2 regions of the Candidatus Pelagibacter sp. PS_44 genome follow, and region 2 is predicted to be linked to the other one. Evidence: riboswitches for the same ligand, from Rfam matches in the RefSeq annotation. Region 2 holds a riboswitch; the other holds the start of a gene.
The links. Region 2 has a riboswitch for S-adenosylmethionine ahead of AC5SLO_RS02130 (OsmC family protein). Riboswitches for the same ligand answer to the same signal wherever they lie in the genome.

Region 1 (8,614 bases), 120 kb from region 2:
ATTCTAAAAAACCTGGCCTAATTACTACTAAGGAACCTACAAATCCAATTATTACAGCTGTCCATCTTCTTAAACCCACCTTCTCACCTAATAAAATGGGTGAAAATGCTGTAACGATTAATGGAGCAATAAAAGCTAATGTTAAAGCTTTAGCTAATGAGATTACAGATATTGAATAAAAAAAACATACATTCGCAGAAAGTAAAATCAAACCTCTAAGTATTTGTAGTTTTGGTTTATCAGACCAGACTAAGTGTTTTTTATAAAAGAAAAACATTATTGGAAGAGTAAATACAACTGTGAAAAAATACCTAGCCCAAGTTATTTGTAGTACTGGTAAATCTGTACTTAAATATTTTGCAAATCCATCCATTACTGGAAGAAACATCCAACCTAATAAGCTAAAAATAATGGCTTTCATAAGCCAATAGATACAGTTTAATTGAAGTACTTTAAAGCAAAGAATACTACTATTGGAATAGTAATAAAAGACATCAATGTTGATGTTACAATTGTACTAGCGATACTATCAACAATTTTTTTAGGTGAATACATCGATCCAACAAGATAATTTAACACAGCACTTGGCATTGCACTTTGTATTAATAAGACACCAGCTGCAAAACCATTCAAATCGAGTTTATTTATTATAAGAATACATATGAGTGGACCCAAAATAACACGTCCTAAGGCTAATATAATTGAATCTTTTAAAGAAAACTTAAACCTTGTTAAGGCTATACCAAGGGACATTAAAACTAAAAATATTGTTGCATATGTTAAAAGAAAAGTGGTGTTTTCAAGAAATACTGGGACATCTAAGTTAAAATAAAGAAATAATATTGATATTATTATTGCATAAACAGGAGGACTTTTAAGAACCACATCAAAAGAAAATTTTTTTTTAGCAAGAAAAACACCCAACGTAAAATGAAACAAAATTATAACAGAGGCTATAGCAGAAGCTACACCAAGCCCTTCAGTGCCGTAAGCAAAAAGACAAATTGGTATACCCATATTACCAGTATTTGGTAAAATCATCGGCGGTAGCTCCATACTTAGATCTCTTTTTAAAATAAAAAGAAGTATTAAACCAACTATGGAAAAGCCTCCAATCATAACTAAAGCATAGAAGAAGTAGGAGGTAAAAACTGCTAAAGTTATACCTGTGGTAGTTACAGTATAAAAAATCATTGCAGGCGTTCCTATATTACCTGCAAAATTAGTTATGAAATTAGTATCTATTTTTGGATTTTTATTCCCCAAGTAATAACCAATACCGATAACAAAAAAAACAGGAAATAAGACTTCAAAAATTTTGGAATATAATTCCATTAATTATAAATTCTAATTAATGTAGGATATTTAAGAATATCTTTATCTTTTTTAAATTTTGCAAGACAGTTATTTGAATTAAGTTCACTTGTTTTGTGAGTAATAATAACAACAGTAGCTTTATTATTTTTTTTATCTGGTGTTTGAATCATTCTTTTTACAGAAATTTTGTATTGAGCTAACCTGTTAGTAATTCTTGACAGAACACCAGGTTTATCTTTAACTTCAAATCTCAAATATAAAGAATTAGTATAATTATTGACATTATAACATTTTATGGACTTACGCTTGTTGTTAGGCATACCAAAGGGTTTTTTAATATCCCCTTTCAAAATTGAAAGTAAATCAGATAGTAATGATGAAGACGTAGGTCCAGGACCAGCACCCTCTCCTTGTAATATACTTTCACCAACAGGTTTACCCTCAAGTATGACGGCATTCATCACACCAGAAACATTACCAATATAAGAATTTTTACTTACAAGACATGGGTGGACAGTTTCAAATAAACAACCATTAATAATTTCAGAAATACCAAGTAACTTAATACGTAAATTTAATTGGCTAGCTATTTCAATATCTTTTAATTCAATTTTTTCAATTCCTTCCATTAAACATTTATATTTTGAAATCTTAGTATTAAATGCAAGAGCAGACAAAATTCTTACTTTAGCAAAAGCATCAAAACCATTAAGATCTAATTTAGGGTTACCTGGTTCAGCATATCCTAATTTTTGAGCCTTTTTTAAAACATTGGCAAAACTATCTTTAGAATTTCTCATTTCTGATAGAATATAATTGGAAGTTCCATTCAAAATTCCATAAACTTTAGTAATTTTGTTAGTTGCTAGACCCTCTTTAATAGTTCTTAATATTGGAATACCACCAGCAACAGATGCTTCAAATTCAAGATTAACATTATTATCTTCAGCTAATTTAGCAAGATAATCTCCATGTTTTGATATTAGGGCTTTATTTGGTGTAATAACGTGAATTTCATTTCTTAAAGCAGTTTCAACTACTTTTTTAGAAATACCATCAGACATTCCTATTGCTTCAAATAAAATATCAACTTTATTTAATTTAAAAATATCTAAAGGATTTTTAAAAAAGATATCTTTATTAACTTTAAATTTTCTCTTCTTTTTTATGTTTTTTGCAGAAACAGCTACAATATTAATTCTTTTACCTGTAATTAATTCAATTTCTTTTTTTTTTGTATTTAATTCATTTAGTAAATAATTACCTACTTGACCCAATCCAACTACAGCAATATTTAAATTCATTTTCATTTACTTGTTTATATCAGGATAGTCTGAGTTTTTTGAATATTCTTTAAGAAATAAATCAAATTCATCAAATGACATTAGTTTAAAATCTCCATTTTTTTCTAACATTTTAGTATATTTTTTTTTTTCAATATTTTTTTTGATAGAATCTTTGTTCCAGTAAGCAGAATCCTTATCTAAAGAACAAGACAATAAAAATAGAAATAAAAATACTAAGAAATATTTCATATTAAGCCCTCAGTCTTTTTAAATCCAAATCTAATGTTCATATTTTGTATAGCTTGTCCTGCGCCACCTTTAATTAGATTGTCTATTGATGACAAGATAATCACTTTATCTTTATACCTAGTTTTAGAAATTGATATATGGCAGTTATTTGTATTAATTATATCATTTGTACTTATTAAAGAGTTAGTTTTTAGAATTTTTACAAATTCATTATTGGGATAATGATTAATCAACACTTTTTCTAATTTTTTAATTGTAGATCCTTTATTTAGCTCTACATAAATAGTGCTTAATATTCCTCTAAACATTGGGGTTAAATGTGGTGTAAAAGTAAAATTTACTTTCTTTTTTGTAAAAAAATTAAACTCTTGTTGTATTTCAGAATTGTGACGATGAGAACCAACGCCGTAGGCACTTAAAGATTCATAAAGGTTTTTATTTTTATATTTGTCATGTACTCCTCTTCCAGCTCCGGAATATCCCGATTTAGAGTCTATAATTATATTATTAACTTTAATTAAATTTTTTTTAATCAATGGAATTAACGGTAACAATATTGATGTTGGATAACAACCCGGGCAAGCAATAATATTAAAATTTTTAACTTTTTCACCTGTAATTTCAGGTAATGAATATATAGATTTTTTAATATTTGAAATTGATCTGTGTTTTTGTTTATACCATTTTAGATATAAGGATGCATTATTAAGTCTAAAATCTGCTGCCAAATCAATCAACACATTATGTTTTAATAAACTATTTGATATAGATTGAGCTTCACCATTTGGTAATGCGGTAAATACCAAATCAACTTCTTTTAAAAATGATTTATTAAATTTAGTAATCTTGGGTAAATTTTTTGATTTTAATGATTTTTCATAACTAGTAATTTTCTTACCCACAGATGAGCTACCACACAAATATTTTATATTAATATTTTTGTGTTTAACTAATAACTTTATTAATTGAACACCAATATAACCAGTTGAACCAGCAACTAAAACATTAAGCTTAGGCATTGTTTATTATAACTATTTTGAAATAAAAAAGAATTATCTTTTCGAGAATTGGAAGCTTCTTCTAGCTTTTTTACGACCAGGTTTTTTTCTTTCAACAGATCTTGAGTCTCTGGTGTTAAGTTTCTCTGTTTTTAGTGTACTTCTTAGTTCTGAGTCAAATAATATTAAGGCTTTTGCAATACCGTGAACCATTGCTCCTGCCTGTCCAGTGTGACCGCCTCCAGCGACACTACATCTAACATCATAAGCTGTTGCTTGATTAATAATTTCAAAAGGTCTAGTAATTTGCATTTTATGACTACCACTAGTGAAGTATTCATCCATTGTTCGACCATTAACATAAATTTTACCGGTCCCTTTTTTTAACCAAATTTTAGCAATTGATTTTTTTCTTCTGCCAGTAGCGTATTTGCTATCTTTAAAATCTAACTTGATCTTAGGTTTTTTTGATATTATTTGTGCTGTTTGTTCCATATTAATTTCTAATTAAATTTTTGCTATTTAATTTTCCTAAATCTAAAAGTTTTGGATTTTGAGCTGCATGAGGATGCTCTTCACCAGCATAAATTTTAACTTTAGTTAGTTGTTTTCTACCAAGAACACCTCCTGGTAACATTCTCTTAACCGCTAATTTTAAAGTCTCACCTGGTTTATTCTTTTCTAATAGTTTTTCAGGAGTTATTTCTTTAATTCCACCAGGGTGGCCCGTATGTCTATAGTATTTTTTGTCTTTAAATTTTTTTCCAGTAAATTTTGCATGTTCTATATTTTTAACAACTACAAAGTCACCATCATCCATGTGAGGTGTATAAGTAGTTTTGTTTTTTCCTCTAACAATCATTGCTATTATAGATGCTAGTCTTCCAACAACTGCTCCTTTAGCATCAATTTCAAACCAATTACTTGTTAATTCGCTACTTTTTAAAAATTTAGTCATAGAGCGTGGATTAATACTATTAATAATTATAAAGTCAATTTTATATTTCTCTTGCAATATAGCCATTTAATGGTAATTTTTGTTTGCCGATTTGTTCCTATTGCAGGCTAATAATTGCTAAAAAGGATTTTTTACCCACATTTTCGGTAGGCGCATTTGAACTGTATTGTATGCCTTGCATAAAGCAAAAATACTAAAAAAGGAGTATTAAGATGAGTACAAAAAGACAAAACCCAGAAACTATCGCATTGCATGGTGGTGATTATAGAAGTGATCCAACTACAAAAGCTGTAGCTGTCCCAATTTATAGAACAACTTCATATCTATTTGATAGCACTGAGCATGCGGCCAATTTATTTGGTCTAAAAGAGTTTGGAAATATCTACACAAGAATTATGAATCCAACCAATGATGTTCTTGAAAAAAGACTGGCTGCCTTAGATGGTGGATTAGCAAGTTTAACTGTCTCTTCTGGGCAAACAGCTTCAACCTTTGCTATCTTAAATGTTGCTCAGGCTGGGGATAACATTGTTAGTTCTACAGATCTTTATGGTGGAACTGTTTCATTGTTTACTCATACATTGAGTAAGCTTGGTATTGAAGTTAGATATGCTGATCCAGCAGATCCTAACAACTTTGAAAAAGCAATAGATGATAAAACTAGAGCTTTTTATGGGGAAACATTGCCCAATCCTTATTTAAGAGTATTTCCTATTAAGGAAGTTTCTGATATTGGAAAAAAATATAATATTCCATTAATAGTTGATAACACCGCCGCCCCTATCATCTGTAAGCCAATAGAGCATGGAGCTGCAATAGTGGTTTACTCACTTACAAAATATATAGGTGGACATGGTACAGTTGTGGGTGGAGCACTAATTGATGGTGGAAATTTTGATTGGACAGCCAATCCAAAAAGACAACCCTTGTTTAATGAACCTGATGCAAGTTATGGTGGCGTAGTATGGGGTAAGGCAGTTCCTGAATTAACTGGCGCCAATGTATCCTTTGCTGTTAGAGCAAGAGTTACTCTTTTGAGAGATCTTGGAGCTGCATTAGCTCCTGATAATGCTTTTGGAATAATTCAAGGACTTGAGACAGTAGCCTTGAGGATGAAACAACATTGCTCTAATGCGGAAAAAACAGTGGATCATTTATCTAATCATAAAAAAGTTTCTAGAGTGATTTACCCAACCAAATATGAAGGAGATATTGGTAAAAGAGCAAAAAAATATCTTGATGGAGGAAATGGTGCTTTAATAGGAATAGAACTAAAAGGTGGCATTGAGTCTGGTAAGAAATTTATAGAAGCTTTAAAAATGTTTTATCATGTAGCAAATATAGGAGATGCTAGAAGCTTAGCTATACATCCGGCAACGACAACTCATAGCCAACTCACGGAGCAAGAATTAAGTGCTGCAGGAGTTACTCCTGGATATATAAGACTGTGTATAGGATTAGAACATATTGACGATATAATAGATGATCTTGATCAAGCACTTAGTGCTTCATAACAATTCTTTATCATTTTAAAAAACCGCTTGAGTTTTTATAAATGAGTAAAATATAGGTTGTTAATACAAAAATAGAACCTAACTGGTGTAGTGATGCATACTTTATCTCTACACCAGATATTAATGTAATGATTCCTAATAATATTTGAATAAGTAAAGCTATGTCAAAAAGAATTACATTCTTTATGGCAACTCCTTCTTTAATAAATAAATAGTTAATAATCATAACAAGGATCACAAGCAGATAGGCTGTTGATCTATGTAAAAATTGAATAATAGAAGTATTATAAAATGACTCAGAGGTAAAAAGATCTAAAAATAAAACATCATTTGGAAAAAAAGTACCATTCATATCTGGCCAAGTATTATAAATTAAACCTCCATTTAAACCTGAAAGAAAAGCGCCCAATATAATTTGAATAATAATTAATAAAAAAATAAATAACAATAATGATTGTGGAATTTTATAATCTATTTTTTGAATATCAAAAAAATCCAAAATATACCAAAAAATTAAACATAAGATAAAAAGTGCAAGTGATAAATGAATTGCTAATCTAAAATGACTAACATCATTATTTTGTGTTAATCCACTAGTAACCATAAACCAGCCTAAAAATCCCTGCAAACATATAAGAAAAAATATAAAAAAATATTTATTAGAATAAAAATTAGAATCTCTATATTTAATCCATAAAATAATTAAAGGGATTAATGTAAACAAGCCAACAATACGTGCTAATAATCTATGTGCATACTCCCAATAAAAAATTACTTTAAATTCGTTTAAAGACATTCCATAGTTAATATTTTTATACTCTGGAATTTTTTTATATTCTTCAAAATACATATTCCAATCATTTGAATTAAGTGGTGGCAATATACCTGAAAAAAGCTCCCATGCTGTAATGGATAAGCCTGAGTCAGTTAATCTAGTTAAGCCACCTACAGCAACCATAAGAACAATTAGCAAAAATAGTCCTATTAACCATATCTTTAAATATTTTATATAGTTGTCGCTATTTACAAACATAAATTATACTTATAATAATTATTTTAATAACCAATTGATTAAATGTCGCCTACTAATAAAAAAAAACTTACCCAATTAAGAATAAAACTTGATAAATTAGATAATGATCTGCTTAAACTAATCAAAAAAAGATCGCTTTTAGTAAATGAAGTTTTAAAAGTAAAAATTTATAAAAAAGAGATAATCGATAAAACAAGAATAAGCTATATACTTAAAAAAATTAAAAAAAAATCAATCAAGACAAAAATTGATCCAAAAATTACAAACAGAATTTGGAAAAATATGATTTGGTCTTTTATTGATTACGAGAAGAGAAACTTTAAAAAGAAATAAACTATTTACTGTGTGGTGGTAGTTTTTTCTCCACAAACATTTCATGTTTTCTAGTAGATGGATTGTATTTTTTAGCAGACAATTTTACTTTAGCTTTTTCTCCACCTGCTGGCTTTTTTACATAATAGAAAAAAGGACTATCAGGTTTAGCTTCAGGGACCAATCTTACTTTAACGTGTGTTTTTTTTGCCATACTATTTAAGCTTTTTAATTTGTTTTACTAAGTTAGAAATATTTTTTAATTTATTTCTGAAATTATAATTAGCACTTATAGAATTATTTGATAATTCGTCAAGGTTTAAAGATTTGTCAGAATTGAGAACTTTTTTAACTCCATTAATTGTCATTCCTTGTTCTTTAAGTAAAAATTTAACTTTTTTAAGAACTTCTATAGTCTGATTATTATAATATCTTCTATTACCATTGAGAATTTTTGGTTTGATCTGTTTAAATTCTTTTTCCCAAAACCTTATGGTATGAGTATTTAAAGTACCCTTTTTGGCATTTACTAAATCTAGAATTTTAGCAACCTCACCTATTGATTTGTAAGCATCTAAATTTTTATTGATCATTTTTAGAATTTACTAAATCTTTAAAGTCTTTAGAAGCTCTAAATAAAACAACATTTCTATCAGATATAGCCACTTCTTCTTTAGTTTTAGGATTTCTACCAACTCTACTTTTTTTTTGTCTTATAGAAAACGTGCCAAATTTCGAAAGTTTGAGTTTTTTTTCAATTTTTAAATTTTCTAAGATTGTAGAAAAAAAATCATCAATTAAATTTTCAGAAATATTTTTAGAAAAACCGATCTGCATATAAATTGAGTTGATTAGATCTTTTTTGATAAGGTTGGTTCTTGTCATTAATTAATATTATTATTTATTTTTTCAATCAAATTTCCAGTTACCGTTTTAGAACAAACACT
Region 2 (8,614 bases):
CATCACCACTCAAATTGTAATGTTATTAATTGGCGATCAGGAGTTCGATAGTCCAAAAACACAATCTGCTTTTGCATTGGGCTTAACACTTTTCTTTGCAACATTAATTTTAAACTACATAGCCTTAAGATTTGTTAAAAAATATAGAGAAAAATATGAATAAAGAGCAACGATTAAAAAAACGACATAATGCTGAAAAAAGATTTAAGCTCTATGGATTAACTTCTATTTTACTAGCAATTTTTTTTGTAATCTTTTTATTAAATGCTATCTTTTCAAAAGGCAGTGGCGCATTTTTAAAAACAACTATAGATGTTGAGGTAAATTTTGATGCTGATACTTTAGAATTAAGTGAATCGCCTACACTCGAAGATTTAGAAAATACAGATTACTATGAACTAGCAATTGATAGTATTCTTAAAGTAAAAAAAGTTAATGGTTTAACCGAAGAAAAGTTATTAATTAATTTATTTAGTCCTGATTATGAATATGAAATAAGAAACTTTTTACTTGATAATCCAAAAGCTTTAAATCAAACCACTGTATTAAAACTAACTGCATCAGATGATTTTGATCAATTGCATAAAGGTAATTACCCTAGAGAACTTCCAGAAGAGCAAAGACGGATTAATAATTTTCAATTAAATCTTTATGACGAATTAGTTAATGAAGGAAAAGTTAATAAAATATTTAACTCATATTTGTTTACTAAAGGAGATTCAAGAAACCCTGAACTTGCAGGAATTGGTGGAGCCTTAGTGGGTTCATTTTTTACCATTGTAATTACTTTATTATTATCTTTTCCAATCGCTATTGCAGCTTCAGTTTATTTAGAGGAATTTGCTCCTAAAAATAAAATTACTGATTTTATAGAAATTAATATAAATAATTTAGCAGCAGTACCTTCCATTGTATTTGGATTATTAGGTTTGGGTATTTTGCTTGGGACCTTTCATCTACCAAGATCAACTCCATTAGTTGCAGGAATTACTTTAGCCTTAATGACTTTACCAAGAATTATTATTCCATGTAGAGCTTCCTTAAAAGCAGTACCTCCTTCAATTAGAGAAGGAGCACTTGCAATTGGCGCATCTAAAGTTCAATCAGTTACGCATCATGTTCTGCCTTTAGCAATTCCAGGCACTTTGTCAGGAACTATTATTGGTTTGGCCCAAGCGCTTGGGGAAACAGCGCCCTTAATATTGATTGGCATGGTTGCTTTTGTGGTCGATATTCCATCTATTCCAACGGATCCATCAGCTTCGTTGCCAGTACAGGTTTATTTATGGTCTGAACAAGCAGAAAGAGGGTTTGTAGAAAAAACATCAGCAACTATTATGGTTCTTTTAAGTTTTTTAATTACATTAAATTTTATAGCAGTTTACTTACGACAAAAATTTGAAAGGAAGTGGTAATGAAAAATAATAAAATAAAAATTAAAAGCAGTAATTTAAATGTGCATTATGGAGAAAAACAAGCACTCTTTGATGTAGATTTGGATATCTATGACAAAGAAGTTACAGCTTTAATCGGTCCTTCTGGATGTGGAAAATCAACCTTCATAAGATGCATAAACAGAATGAATGATGTTATTGATATTTGTAAAGTTGAAGGATCAATTACAATAGATGATGAAGAGATCATTGACAAAAATCTGGATGTTGTAGGGCTTCGAGAGAAAATTGGTATGGTTTTTCAAAAACCCAATCCTTTTCCAAAAAGTATTTATGATAATATTTCTTATGGACCAACCATTCATGGTTTAGCAGAAAATAAAACAGATATGGATGAAATTGTTGAGAATAGTTTAAAAAAAGCAGCTTTATGGAACGAAGTTAAAGACAGGTTAAATGAAGCAGGCACAGGTTTATCTGGAGGTCAGCAGCAAAGATTATGTATTGCAAGAGCCATATCAGTAAATCCTCAAGTTATTTTAATGGATGAACCGTGTTCGGCACTAGACCCTATTGCCACTGCTAAAATTGAAGAATTAATTGATGAACTTAAAAAAAGTTATACAATAGTCATTGTTACTCATTCAATGTCCCAAGCTGTAAGAGTTTCTCAAAGAACTGGCTTTTTCCATTTAGGAAAAATAATTGAAGTGGATACAACAGAAAAAATATTTAAAAACCCTGGAAATAAAATGACCCAGGATTATATTACAGGGAGGTTTGGTTAATCATGTCAGATATTACACATATTGTTAAATCCTACGAGGATGAATTACAAAGTTTAAATGATAACTTAATTAAAATGGGTAGCTTAGTTGAAGCTCAGTTGACAGATTCAATGGAGGCCATCATCAAAGTTGATAAAGAAGCTGCTGAAAACATTATTAAAAATGATGAAAAAATTAATGAGTTAAGAGCAACTATTGAAGAGCAGATTGTAACAGTACTCGTTAAAAGAGCCCCGATGGCAATTGATTTAAGATTAACTATTTCAACTTTAAAAATTTCAAGTGATCTTGAACGTATTGGTGATTTAGCAAAAAGTGTTGCTAAAAAGATCAAACCTTTACCACGCGATCTTCCAGAAGAGTTAATTGCCAGTTTAAAAAGATTAGGGGAGTTAGTTCAAAGACAATTGAAAGATGTTTTGGATGCTTATCTTAACCAGTCAAAAGAAGCTGCTGTTAAAATTTGGAAATCAGATGAGAGAGTAGATGATTTAACACATATCGCAATGAATGAAGTTGCAAATTTCTTAAGCAAAGATAAAAAAAATTTAGATCTAGCAACACACTTATTGTTTGTGACTAAAAATATTGAAAGAGCAGGAGATCATATTACTAATATCGCTGAAGCTTTATTTTATCTAATCGAGGGAGAACATATTGAAGGAGCAAGACCTAAAGGTAAAGATTTTGATCCAAACTAATGAGCGTTAGCATTCATATTGTAGAAGACGAACAACCCATTATCACTTTAGTTAAATATAACCTTGAAAAAGAAGGTTATAAAGTTTCATCATCAGACAATGGCAATGAGGGTATTGAAGATATTAAAAAATTATTTCCAGATCTTATTTTATTAGACTGGATGTTACCTGATTTTTCTGGCGTAGAAATTTGTAAAATTTTAAAAAAAGAAAAAAAATTTAAAGAAATTCCAATCATAATGCTTACTGCTAAGGGTGAGGATGAAGATAAGATTAAAGGGTTAAACTCTGGTGCAGATGATTACGTCACCAAACCATTTAGTTTCCCAGAATTACTTGCAAGAATAAAAGCGCTACTTCGAAGATCTAAGCCCTCATTAGTTTCTGATATTGTTGAATTCGAAGACCTTAAGGTGGATAGATTAACACGACGTGTTTTTAGAAAAAACAAAGAAATTCATTTGGGACCCAAGGAATATGATTTAATCAATTTTTTTATTAAAAACCCTAAACGTGTTTACTCAAGAGATCAAATTCTAGAGAATGTTTGGTCTGATAATATCAATGTTGAAACAAGAACAGTTGATGTTCATATAAGAAGACTTAGACAAAGTATTAATATTGATGGATTTAAAGAATTAATTAGAACCGTAAGATCAGCTGGCTATTCATTAAATTAGTAATGACTGTAGAAGCGTAAAGACTTAAAATAATAATAATAAACTGAACATAGACACATGATTTAGGACTTGTTAAGGTCTGATTATGAAAGGTTATAGATTTATTACAAGTGACGACACTTCAGAATTTTGCCATCGTGTAACGGTGGCCATATCCAACGGATGGAAATTGTATGGTGAACCCAAAATGACTTTTGATAAAAAAAGAGGGGTCATGCGTTGTGCTCAAGCAGTTATAAAAAATTCACCTCAGAAAAAGTATTCCAAAAAGATGAAGCTATCATCGATATAAATGGCAGATCAGATATTACCCTTTGTTTATATGCTAGGGATACTCTTATTAGTACTCCCAGCTTTTCTACAATCTAATTCTAAATTAAAGCAGTTTTTAACTAATCTTAGTATTTGGATTGTCATTATTCTCATAATTTTAACTATTATTTATTTTTTCAATTGACAGTTTGAGAGAAAGTTGATTATATGTGATTGCGCTGAGTTAAGTTAAATTGCAGAGCGCGTTATAAATCCTGCTAAAGCGACGCTTCAACCACCGCTTTAGACAGGTGGTTTTTTTTTATCTTTCATAAAATTAAGCCGGGCAGTTGAACCATATTGTGCGCCCTGCATTTGCTTAAGCACTAAAAAGGAGAAAAGAGGCCTATGAATATAACCTCTGATTATTTTGTGACCTTTTTTCTCCAAAACAAGAGGAAAAAAAATGAGCACAAATAAATTAAAAGAAAGATTAGATAAAGGACCTGTTATATGCGCAGAAGGTTTTTTATTTGAGATAGAAAGACGTGGCTATATGTCATCAGGGGAATTTGTTCCAATGGTGTCATTAGATCATCCTGAAGTTTTAGAAAATTTACATAGAGAATTTCAACACGCAGGATCTGATGTAGTTGAGGCCTTTACTTATAATGGCCATAGAGAAAAAATGCGTGTTATTGGTAAAGAAGAACTTCTTGAACCACTAAATCGTTCAGCATTAAAAATTGCTAAAAAAGTAGCACTAGATACTCCTAAAGGATCAAAACCAAATTTGATGGCAGGTAATATTTCAAATTCAAATATCTGGAAACATAATGATCCACAATCTCAAAAAGAAGTTGAAGGAATGTTTACAGAAATGATTGGTTGGGCCGTTGAAGAAGGTGCTGATATGTTAATTGGTGAAACTTTTTATTATGCTGAAGAAGCTTTTAAAGCTTTAGAGATAATGAAAAAAACAGGTTTACCAACTGTATTAACCATATCTCCAATGGGTGAAAATAAAATGAGAGATGGAAAATCAGTTGTTGATACCTGTAAAGAGCTAGAGCAATTAGGGGCTGATGTTGTTGGTTTAAATTGTTTTAGAGGACCTGCTACCATGTTTCCTTTTTTAAAAGAAATTAGAAAAGCAGTTAAATGTCATGTTGGAGCTTTACCTATTCCTTATAGAACCAGTGAAGATTACCCAACATTTTTTAATCTACCAGATCGAAGTAATTGTCAGTGTCCATCACCTCATGGAAGAACGTTTCCAACAGCATTGGACCCACACTTTTGTAATAGATATGAAATAGGTAAATTTGCAAAAGATGCTTATGCCCTAGGCATTAATTACCTTGGAGTATGTTGTGGAGCAAACCCAATGTTGATTAGGGAAGTTGCTGAATCTATTGGTTTAACTGTTCCAGCAAGTAAATATCGAGAGAACATGGAAAATCATTTTATGTATGGAAAAAATAAAAGAATTCCAAAACATATGACTGAATATGGAGACAAAGCGTAAATAAATTAAGAAGGGCATTTAACTAAATTGTGCGCCTGACATATGTCGAAGCACTAAAACAGGAGAAAAAAAATGAGTAACAATCTAAAAGAAACAATAAGTAATCTACAGAAGGATTTTACAGCCAACCCAAAAAATGCTGTGGTCCAATATGAAAGCAACTCAATTCTTAAAGAAGGACTTCAATCTGTAGTCACTCTTAGAGAGCATAAATTAGTTGTTGATGAACCCAAAAGTTTTGGTGGTAAAGACGAAGGTCCGAGCCCAGTAGAGTTAATATTAGCAGCGTTAGCAACGTGTCAGGAGATAACTTATAAAGCATTTGCTACAGCAGCGGGTATTAATATTGAGAGTGTTAGTGTTAAATTAAAAGGTGAATTAGATCTTCAGGGTTTTTTAGCTTTAAATAAAAACACTAGACCTGGCTTTCAATCCATCTCAGGCACTGTTGATATTAAATCTTCATCACCTAAAGCAGAAATAGATAAATTGATTGATACAGTAAATACACATTGCCCGGTATTAGATATTTTATCAAAAGGAGTTCCTATTAAATTGTTTCAAAAGGTTTCTTCAAGTTCTAATAATAAAGAGCACATAGAGCAAAGAGTAAGTGCTGCTTAACTAATCTAACTCAAGCCCTATGAAAAATAGGGCTTGAGTCTTTTAAGTTCATTTCAAATCCTAAAAAATTAGAAGTTTGACTAGAATTAACTATTAATTGCGTGCTAGGGTCTTGTTAATGAAAAATATTTATCATTCTGATATTTATCAATTTAACACATCAGTTAGTAGTTATTGGGAAGATCATTCAAGCGAAAATTTAAATCTAGATAAACTTAATAAAGATATCAGCTCAGAAATTGTTGTAATAGGTGGAGGGTACACTGGTTTATCCTGTGCAATTAATTTAATAGAAAATCATAATTTAGATGTCATTTTAGTTGAAGCAGGAAAAATAGGTTGGGGGGCTTCATCTCGTAATGCAGGTTTTTGTTGTCTGCCACCAAGTAAGATGTCTTTTAAAAAGATGCAATCTATTTACGGTAATGATGAAACTAAAAAATTCTTTAAAAACTCTGTTGAAGGCTCAAATTATACAAAAGATATTATACAAGAATATAATATTGATTGTGATGTGACGGGGGATAGTAATTACGTTGTAGCCCATCATCCAAATAAGTTTAAAGATATTAAAGAACAAGCTACAGCTTATAGAGAAGAGTTTGGCATTGAAACTGAAATTTTTTCAAAAGAAGACTTTGATAAAATTGGCCATGGGGGCACAGAGCAATTTGGAGCTTTTTCTTATAAACCTGGTTTTGCAATCAATCCTCTTAAGTTTGTTAATGGCATTGCAAAATACGCTTTATCTAAAAAATTAAAAATCTTCGAGCACACTAAAGTTGATAAAATTGATAAAGATAAGGGTGCTTATATTTTAAGGACTAAAGAAGGATCTATTCGTTCAAAAAAAATAGTTGTTGCAACAAACGGGTTCTACCAAGAAGGTTTAATCCCAGAGATGAATTCAAGAATTTTACCAGTAATTTCAAATATTATTGTCACCCAACCCTTAACCGAGCAAGAAATTGACCAACATAATTTTAAAACATTTTCTCCAATAGCTAATACTAAAAATCTTTTATATTATTATCGAAAGTTACCTGACAATCGAATTTTATTTGGCACTAGAGGGGATTTAAGTGGCAGTGATCAATCTAATTTAAATATGTCTAAGAAAATGGAAAAATTTTTAAAAGATATTTTTCCTAAATGGAAAAATATTAATATTGATTACAATTGGCGGGGATTAATTGCTTTATCTCAAAAATTAACTCCCTCCATTGGTAAAATTGATAATGAAGAGATTTATTATGGATTTGGCTATAATGGGGTTGGAGTGAGTGCTGCTCCTTGGACCGGTAAACAACTGTCTAAGTTAGTATTATCAAACAGTAAAGAGTTAGATATTTCAAAAATTTATAAAGGATTACCTAAGAAGTTTATCTTCCCTCAATTAAGAACATTTTACTTTAGATTAGCAGTATGGTTTTATGCAATTAAAGACAGATTTAATATTTAAGAAAATATATGATAAAAATTAATTTATGAATGTATTTATAATTTTATCAGTATTGGTAATTGTTCTAGGAATTATTTTACTAGTTGCATCACCTGCTGCGTTATTTACTTTGAATTGGAAAGAAAAGTCAGGAAAAGACAAATTTCTGATGTTCTTATTTTATGGTATTTTGGTTTATATAATAAATATTATTTTTTGGATTATAAAATAAATGAAAAAACTTTTAGGGATCGTGGTTCTGGGTTTGTTGTTGAGTGGGAATGCATACTCAGAAATGGCCACATGTTTTGCTGGTGAGTGTGAATTTTTTATTGGTATTTGGTATGAATATGCTGAAACTAATTGTATGCAATCTTTAATGATGGAAGAAGTAGATCAAGGTCCTTTAGGTTTTACAATAGTTGAAACAGGCGAATACTGTATGGTTTTTAATGAAAGATAAAAGATGAAAAAATTTTCTTTCATAGCTAAAGATAGAGGTTGCTACTAAAAATATAGACGGTACATGAAGTTAACAGAGACAACTGTTAGAACAATTACGAGTAAGTAAAGAGAGATATAGTCTTTTGGGGTTAACATGGTTTATGAATACTAGACTTACTAAGAACTTGCTAGTTTCTTTTTAGGATCATAGAAAGGTTTTTCAACAACTGTTGCCTTAATAATTTTGTCATTCATTTTAACATCGAGCACTGTTCCAATCTCTGAATTATTAATGGATACCATTGCAAGTGCAATGTTTTGTTTTAGTCTTGGTGAATAAACGGCAGATGTAATTTTACCAACAAATTCATTGTCTTTTTTGATTTCCCAAAAGGTAGTGTTAGGTCCAGTTAAAGGATCACAATCTAAGATCATTCCAACTTGTTTTCTTTTAATACCATCCTTGTTTATTTTTTGTAAAGCATCTTTTCCAATAAAATTTATATCGGTATCAAGGTTCACAAGTCTTCCTAAATTTAGTTCATAAGGGTTGGTGTTTATATCAGCATCAGCATGGTAGGATAACATTCCACCTTCAATACGTCTAATCGATGATGTATGACCTGGTTTTAATCCGTGAAGTTTACCAGCTGCCATTATTTTTTCCCATAACTCATCTCCCTTAGAACCATCTCTTAAATATAACTCGTAACCTAGTTCACTTGACCAACCGGTACGGGACACAATTAAAGGAATGCCATC

Region 1: linked by a shared signal. The riboswitch ahead of AC5SLO_RS02845 (O-acetylhomoserine aminocarboxypropyltransferase/cysteine synthase family protein) and the one ahead of AC5SLO_RS02130 (OsmC family protein) in region 2 are both predicted to bind S-adenosylmethionine.

The regions. Positions count from the first base shown of each region.
Region 1 covers NZ_CM182063.1:512,276-520,889, reverse strand. The annotation lists gene AC5SLO_RS02880 (DMT family transporter) at 1-421, opposite strand, end outside; gene AC5SLO_RS02875 (AEC family transporter) at 439-1,335, opposite strand; gene AC5SLO_RS02870 (homoserine dehydrogenase) at 1,335-2,627, opposite strand; gene AC5SLO_RS02865 (hypothetical protein) at 2,628-2,852, opposite strand; gene argC (N-acetyl-gamma-glutamyl-phosphate reductase) at 2,849-3,871, opposite strand; gene rpsI (30S ribosomal protein S9) at 3,905-4,345, opposite strand; gene rplM (50S ribosomal protein L13) at 4,347-4,808, opposite strand; SAM riboswitch class V at 4,948-5,016, shown strand; gene AC5SLO_RS02845 (O-acetylhomoserine aminocarboxypropyltransferase/cysteine synthase family protein) at 5,021-6,322, shown strand; gene AC5SLO_RS02840 (COX15/CtaA family protein) at 6,333-7,355, opposite strand; gene AC5SLO_RS02835 (chorismate mutase) at 7,398-7,688, shown strand; gene AC5SLO_RS02830 (50S ribosomal protein L33) at 7,690-7,881, opposite strand; gene AC5SLO_RS02825 (MerR family transcriptional regulator) at 7,883-8,260, opposite strand; gene AC5SLO_RS02820 (integration host factor subunit alpha) at 8,250-8,552, opposite strand; gene plsX (phosphate acyltransferase PlsX) at 8,552-8,614, opposite strand, start outside.
Region 2 covers NZ_CM182063.1:390,502-399,115, forward strand. The annotation lists gene pstC (phosphate ABC transporter permease subunit PstC) at 1-163, shown strand, start outside; gene pstA (phosphate ABC transporter permease PstA) at 156-1,415, shown strand; gene pstB (phosphate ABC transporter ATP-binding protein PstB) at 1,415-2,182, shown strand; gene phoU (phosphate signaling complex protein PhoU) at 2,185-2,883, shown strand; gene phoB (phosphate regulon transcriptional regulator PhoB) at 2,883-3,563, shown strand; gene AC5SLO_RS02120 (DUF1737 domain-containing protein) at 3,649-3,855, shown strand; SAM riboswitch class V at 4,151-4,215, shown strand; gene AC5SLO_RS02125 (homocysteine S-methyltransferase family protein) at 4,282-5,343, shown strand; SAM riboswitch class V at 5,347-5,411, shown strand; gene AC5SLO_RS02130 (OsmC family protein) at 5,416-5,967, shown strand; gene AC5SLO_RS02135 (NAD(P)/FAD-dependent oxidoreductase) at 6,086-7,429, shown strand; gene AC5SLO_RS02140 (hypothetical protein) at 7,455-7,640, shown strand; gene AC5SLO_RS02145 (hypothetical protein) at 7,641-7,871, shown strand; gene AC5SLO_RS02150 (glycine cleavage T C-terminal barrel domain-containing protein) at 8,030-8,614, opposite strand, start outside.